One region of the Caballeronia sp. M1242 genome, then DNA from elsewhere that is predicted to be linked to it. Evidence: predicted binding sites of a transcription regulator. Region 1 holds the regulator's gene; each other region holds the start of a gene.

The links. Region 1 encodes FliA, which starts transcription of late flagellar genes. Its sites were predicted from a motif close to CTAAAGTTTNNNNNNNNNNNGCCGNTA; they were not measured.
Region 2: flgM (flagellar biosynthesis anti-sigma factor FlgM) is a predicted target of FliA. The motif match lies at 823-849, and genes of this name have one in related genera.
Region 3: JYK05_RS00490 (flagellin domain-containing protein) is a predicted target of FliA. The motif match lies at 1,117-1,143, and genes of this name have one in related genera.

What each region holds. Positions count from the first base shown of each region.
Region 1 is NZ_CP071129.1:2,781,927-2,784,193, forward strand. It holds gene JYK05_RS13010 (diguanylate cyclase) at 1-1,010, shown strand, start outside; gene JYK05_RS13015 (RNA polymerase sigma factor FliA) at 1,015-1,746, opposite strand; gene JYK05_RS13020 (MinD/ParA family protein) at 1,767-2,267, opposite strand, start outside.
Region 2 is NZ_CP071131.1:583,613-585,879, forward strand. It holds gene JYK05_RS22165 (hypothetical protein) at 32-196, shown strand; gene JYK05_RS22170 (response regulator) at 267-710, shown strand; gene flgM (flagellar biosynthesis anti-sigma factor FlgM) at 878-1,183, shown strand; gene JYK05_RS22180 (ATP-binding protein) at 1,346-2,267, opposite strand, start outside.
Region 3 is NZ_CP071129.1:107,460-109,726, reverse strand. It holds gene JYK05_RS00495 (HAD family hydrolase) at 1-996, shown strand, start outside; gene JYK05_RS00490 (flagellin domain-containing protein) at 1,238-2,062, shown strand; gene fliD (flagellar filament capping protein FliD) at 2,217-2,267, shown strand, end outside.

The DNA of each region.
Region 1 (2,267 bases):
AGCAAGCCACGCTGCGCGTCGTGCTCGGCGCCGCGGTGCTGCTTGCCTATACTTGCTACGCGTGGCTTAACCCTTCGCGCGATGCGTCGCTGGTCGCGCAAATCGTCGGGCTCTATGTGGTGTACGGCGCGGTCACGCTGCTGATCGTCAGCCGGATGGCGTCGCCATCGAAGAAGCGGCTCGTGGTCACGACCATCGCCGATCAGGCGCTCGTCGGCGCCGCGCTCGCCGCAGGCGGCGAAACCGCGCTGCCGCTCTTGTGGGTGGTCTTCTGGTTTCTGATCGGCTCGGGCTGCCGTTACGGCAAGCGCACGCTCGCCGTTTCCTGCGCCACCGCGATGACCGTGATCGGCGCGCTCGCGCTCTGGCAGCCGTGGTGGAACGCTAACCTGTCCGCCTCGCTCGGGCTCGCGTTGAGCGTGCTGGCGGCATCGGTGTATCTGACCGTGCTCGTCGATCGTCTCGGCAACGCCAATCGCGATCTCGCGCGTCAGGCATCGACCGATCCGCTCACGGGTCTCGCGAACCGCTACGCGCTGGAACACATCGTCAATCGCACGATGTCCGACGCCACGCAGGACACCGTTCTGCTTCTGATCGACCTCGACGGCTTCAAGGAAGTCAACGATACCTACGGTCACGCAGTCGGCGACCTGCTATTGCAGCAGTTCGCCAACGTGCTCGCCCGCCGCATGTCTAATAGCGACACCGTGGCGCGCCTGGGCGGCGACGAGTTCGTGGTGCTCGCGCTTCAGGCGCAGAGCCGCACGGCCGTCCTCGCGATCACCGAGGGCATTCACACGGCGCTCGCTTCGATCACGTCGGTGGATGGCCGGCCGGTTTCGGTCTCGGCGAGCATCGGCGCGTGCATGCTGTCGAGCGCCGCCGACGCTCGCCACGCCGACATCCACGCCGTGCTGCGCGCCGCCGACCGCGCGATGTATCGCGCGAAAAGTCTCGGCATCGGCAAAACGGTGTTCGCCGAAGCGCGAGACTTCGAAGCCGGCTAGCGCATTACGCCTCGACGCTCGTCCACGACTGCTCGCGCAGCTTCGCGCGCAAACGGGCGACCGCCTGGCTGTGCAGCTGACACACGCGCGATTCGCTCACTTCCATCACCGCGCCGATTTCGCGCAGGTTCAGGCCGCGTTCGTAGTAGAGGCTCATCAGCAGCTTTTCGCGTTCCGGCAGCTTGTCGATGGCTTCGATCAACGCGCCGCGCAGGCTGTCGTCGAGCAGCGCGGACAGCGGGTCCGAACGATCGACGCAATAACGGTCGAGGAACGGCTCGTCGTCGGCGGAGCGATCGAAGTCTTCGTAGTAGATCAGCTGGCTGCCGTGCAGGTCTTGCAGCATCGACTGATATTCGTCGAGCGGCATCTTCATGTGCTCGGCGATTTCCACTTCGCTCGCGGCGCGGCCGAGGTTCTGCTCGACCTTGTGCACCGCCGATTCCACTTCGCGCGACGTCTTGCGCATGCTGCGCGGCAGCCAGTCGTTCGCACGCAGCTCGTCGAGCATGGCGCCGCGAATGCGCTGGCTCGCGTAGGTTTCGAACTGCGCGCCCTGATCTTCCTTGTAGCGGCTCGCCGCATCCAGAAGACCGATCATGCCGGCCTGAATCAGGTCGTCGAGATCGACGCTCGCCGGCATTTTGGCGACGAGCTGAAGTCCGAGCCGACGAACGAGCGGCGCATATTTAGTCAGGACGTCCGACTGAGAGAGTTTGCCTTGGGCGTTGTACATCTGAGTCACCTTAATCTTGATCACATCGACGCCGTACTGGTCAATGCATGACTGGAAAACATCGACGCCATGCGCCCCGTCTCCCGTCCGCCCTTGTCAGCCTCGCCAACCGAAAACCGCGCGTCATTCCGGACCTGCGTCTCGCGCTCAGACGGCGCGGGCCGCATCGGCCAATGCAGAAGCTCCGCCGCGATCTGCCGGTAGTCGCGCGCCGCGGCTGTCGCCGGGAACGCTTCCACCACGCAGCGCGAGAGCTCCTTCGCCCGAGTGACGCGCGCATCCTCGGACACATACCCTGCCTGCACGAGCGACACGGCCAGATACCGGCTCGCGACGCCCGACAGGTTGGCGAACGCGACCGCCGCGTCGGCCGGGTTCTGCACGTGATTCACGAGCACGCGGAACTGGCCGATCGCATGGGCGTAGTGCAGACGCTTGATGCACGCGTACGCCTCGGTGATCGCGGACGCGGCCACCCGCGTCACGATGAGAAAGTCATGCGCCTGCGCCGCGAGCGACGA
Region 2 (2,267 bases), on a different replicon from region 1:
CGAGTTTCTTATCCGGAACGAGGTGGGTGACATGGTCAAGCAACTGCATGAACTGCGCCGTCGGCTGGCGGCGATGGAAAACGATATCGCACAAGAGGCGATCGAGGCAGTCGTCAAGGCTTGTTTCGAGCTGGACGAATTCCTTCGATCGAGTGGCGGTCCGCCGGGCGACACCTCGCGTTGCCCGAGCACGTAGCGAGCTAGCCCTCTCGCATGGCTGCGTGCGGGGCCATGCGCGGGACAGTACAAAGAGAAAGGATTGACAGATGGTTAAGACGGAAATGCGTTTGCTGGTAGTCGATGACTTGACCACCATGCGCAGTTTGATTCGAAAGATGCTCAAGGCGATCGGCTATACGCTCATCGACGAAGCAGTGGATGGCGTGGCAGCCCTCGAAAAGCTCAAGACGCAGCGGTTCGATCTCATCATCACCGACTGGAACATGCCGAACATGGACGGGCTGACCCTCTTGCAGGAGATTCGCAAGTCCGAGGATCACGCCGACGTTCCGGTCCTGATGGTGACTGCCGAGACCCGGCGCGAGAATGTCATCGCCGCGATTCGCGCCGGTGCGAACGGCTATGTGGTCAAGCCGTTCTCCGAAGCGGCGCTCGCTGACAAGCTGGCCCAGATCGCGCCGCTCCAACAAACCGCCGCGCCGGCAGATCGCGGCGCATCCGTGTTCGGTGCCGTCTTCATGAACGCGTGATTGGCCTCTTTTACACTTTGTTGCAAACTGTTGCAATTGCCCGGAAGCCTTGCTGTGTAAGGCTTCCGGGAGAATGCCAATGTTTTCGCGGGATCGGCAAGCGCTTCGGATGGTAAAGGTTTCAACGCAGGCACCGTTAAGCATTAAAGCCAGCGAGAACCGAAACCATGAACATCCAGACCTTCAAAAGCGCAGATTCCTCGAACCAAATCACCGTGAAGCGCGCGGCGAGCACCAGTGCCAAGCTCAGCGCCGGCACCGCGCAGCCGGTCGCACCGGCAGCGACCGAAGGCTCGACCATCAGCCTGTCGTCGACTGCCGCGTTCTCTTCCCACGCTTCCGATATCGATACGGCCAAGGTGGAATCCATCAAGGCCGCATTGAGAGACGGGACCTACAAGATCGACTCGGCGGCCGTCGCGGACGGCATGCTGGGTACGGCACGCGATCTCCTGCCGGCGGCATCGCGCTAACCAGAGGCCAATTTTGCCGGTGCGGCTGTGTGCTCTGCCGCCGCGCCGCGATTCTTCCGGTATCGACCGGACTCAGACAGCGACGCGCGACTCCCGGACTCGTAGAAGCAGCAGTCCTGGCTGCGTCGTCTGCTCGCGAGAGCGGCCAGACGTTCGTCTCGCTCAAAGTCCGCTCGCGTTGACCGGAATCGCGATCCGCACACGAAAGCCGCCGCCCGGCTCGTTGCCGATCTCGCAGGTACCGCCATGCTCACGTGTCAGTCGCGACACGATGGCAAGCCCGAGTCCGCTATGTCCCTGACTGCCGCGCGCCGGATCGAGCCGGACGAACGGTTTCATCGCTGCGGCGAGTTGCCCTTCGGGAATGCCGGCCCCGTGGTCGCGCACCGAGATCATCCAGTGACTTTGCTGCAGCGCCGTCGCTATTTCGATCGGCGGCGCGCCATGCTCTAACGCGTTGTCGACGAGGTTCGTCGCGACGCGATCCAGCATGCCCGCAGGCAGCCTGAACGCCGGACCCGCGCGCAGGTCCAGCGAGAAAAGGCGTTCTTCATCAGGATCATGAGACGCGGGAAACTGCTCGCGAAGAAACGCATCAACGCCGACCGGTTCGCCCTTCTCGACCGGCTGGCCCGCGAATTCGAGAAATTGCTGGACGACGTTGGAGAGCGAGTCGATATCGCGAAGCAATTCGCCGCGCTCGGTGTCGCACGCGAGAAGCGTGGCGCGCAGTTTAAGCCGCGTGAGCGGCGCTTTGAGATCATGCCCGAGCCCGGCGAGCATGACCGCCTGATTGTCGTCCGCTTCGTTGAGCCGCCGCATCATGTCGTTAAACGCGCCGATCAGCTCGCGAACTTCCTGCGGTCCTCGCTGCGGCTCGGCCGGCGGGCGTCCTCCTGATCCGAAAGCGCGGGCCGTGCGCGCAAGTCCAGATAGCGGGCGTTGCATCTGCCATGCGACGAGCACGGACAGAACGATCGCCGCGGTCAACAACGAGAGCGTTTCGAGGATATGGCGCGGAGGCGGCGGCGTGTCCATCGGCACGACGAGCCACGATGGCTTGCCTGGAAACCGGACCCAGAGA
Region 3 (2,267 bases), 260 kb from region 1:
TGGCGCGCGGATCGCGCGGGCGTCGTCGACAGCCGCTGGGCCGATGAAAACGTGATGGAGATGTTGATCGCGCATATTGGCCATTTCGAGCAGATGTGCTCGCTCAAAACCGGCAGCGTGTATGACTTCAAGGACGACGGCACGCCGCTTCTCAACCAATCTGCGAAAAGCGAGAAGCAAATCGCGCAAAGCGGAGAAATCCAGGATGCTTGCGTCCGCTTTGTCCGCGATATGGCCGTGATGCCGGCCACCAGCTTTCCCCGCCTGACGGCTGAACGACTACGCGTCGATGCGGCCATCTGCCTCGCACGCCTACTGTATCTCCCGGACCGCGACGAAGTGGCCGGCGGCAATGAGACGGTGTTCGAGATTAACGGGGCGTCCATTCACGCATTCAACGTCGCGGATAACGACGCGGGCATCGAAGGGCTTCGTCAGCGCGGACCCTTCTATATGCGCAGCATCGGCAAGGGTTTTCGTCCGGGTTATCCGTACGAGATGCGCCACGCAGGCATCGATCAGGCGATCTTTCTAATGGCCGTGCGCCGTCACCGTCTGGATTTCACCGTCGACGATACGACGTACCGCGAGACGCGAATTCCCGCGCTTTTCGTGCGCGGCAATGAAACCGCGACCGAGACGCTGACCGCGCGCGCGACTTACGACGGCTTCTATTCGCTCGTCGTGCCCATTTCCGACTTCGACGTCGCGCTCATGTTCGGCAAGGAGATGAACTGGGTGCAGATTGCGTCGGCGACAACCTTTCCCGCGGAAACGCTGGATACGCGTATTGAGTTCGATCGCCAGCGCGCGCTCTCGCCTGGGAGCGAGATCATTTACGACGGCATGACTGAGCGCGAATCCGGCATGTTCGAGATGTCGCTGAACGGACTGATCTATGTGCCTGCCATGGCCGGAAACGCGCGGCAATTGATGCGCCTGACGTTCCGCCCGCTTTCCTGGGTTCAGAAGGCTGACACCGCCCTCGCCTCATGAAGAGATATCGGGCCGGCTGCCTGTAAAGGTGTAGCCGGCCCGGCCGTAATTGCTTTTAAGCCCTGCCGGCCAAGGCGCCGGCAGACTCCGTGAAAATTCGAATCGCATTCGATCTTCGGCCTAAAGTTTCTTTCCCGTGGGCCGAAATCCTTAGGTAAGGCAGTCAGCGAAACACATTAAACATCGCGACGCCGCATTCAGACTCAGACTAGTAGCGCCTTTACCAACGAGGTAATTTGAAATGTTGAACATCAACACCAACACCCTGTCGCAAACGACGCAAAAGAACCTGCAAGGTTCGCAAAGCGCGCTGTCGTCGGCTATTAACCGCCTCTCGTCGGGCAAGCGCATCAACAGCGCAGCTGACGATGCAGCAGGCCTGGCGATTTCGACGAACATGACGTCGTACGTCAACGCGCTGAACCAGGGCGTGTCGAACGCGAACAACGCGATCTCGATGATTCAAACGGCGTCGGGCGGCCTCAGCTCCACGACGGACAACCTTCAGCGTATTCGCCAGCTGGCCGTTCAGGCAGCCGACGGTTCGCTCTCCGACACGCAGCGCGGCTACCTCCAGACGGAAGTGACCCAGCGTCTCGGCGAACTCGACCGCGTTTCGAGCCAGACGACGTTCAACGGCCAAGCCATGCTGTCCGGCTCGGTCTCGACGGTGGCCTTCCAGATCGGCGCAGTGGCGAACCAGACGCTGAGCGTCGACTTCGGCAGCACCGCGATGAGCCAGACCGGCCTGTTCGGCTCGGCATCGGTCGACATCTCCACGGCAAGCGGCGCGCAGTCCGTGATCAGCCTGGTCGACACGGCGCTCGACACCGTCAACACGCTGCAATCGACGCTCGGCGCTGAACAAAACCGCTTCACGTCGGCCGTGACCAGCCTCCAGTCGCAGTCGACCAACCTGAACGCAGCACAGTCGGCCATCACCGACGCGGACTTCGCGCAAGAAACGGCGAACCTGTCGAAGGCTCAAGTGCTGCAACAAGCGGGTATCTCGGTTCTCGCGCAAGCGAACTCGATGCCGCAGCAAGTGCTGAAGCTCCTCGGCTAAGCGCATGTGACCTGCCCCGCCGCAACATTGGGCGGGGTTCGGCAGTTCACTGGGAGGCCCGCCTCCCAGCTTTCGTTAGCGCAGCGACATTCATCATCGGCGCTGCGCTCACGAAAGCTCGCAAACAGAAAAGGCAGTCCGTCCGGAGCATCCGATGACCACCACCACCTCGAGTACCGACGTCAGCGCCACACTGGCCGCTGCC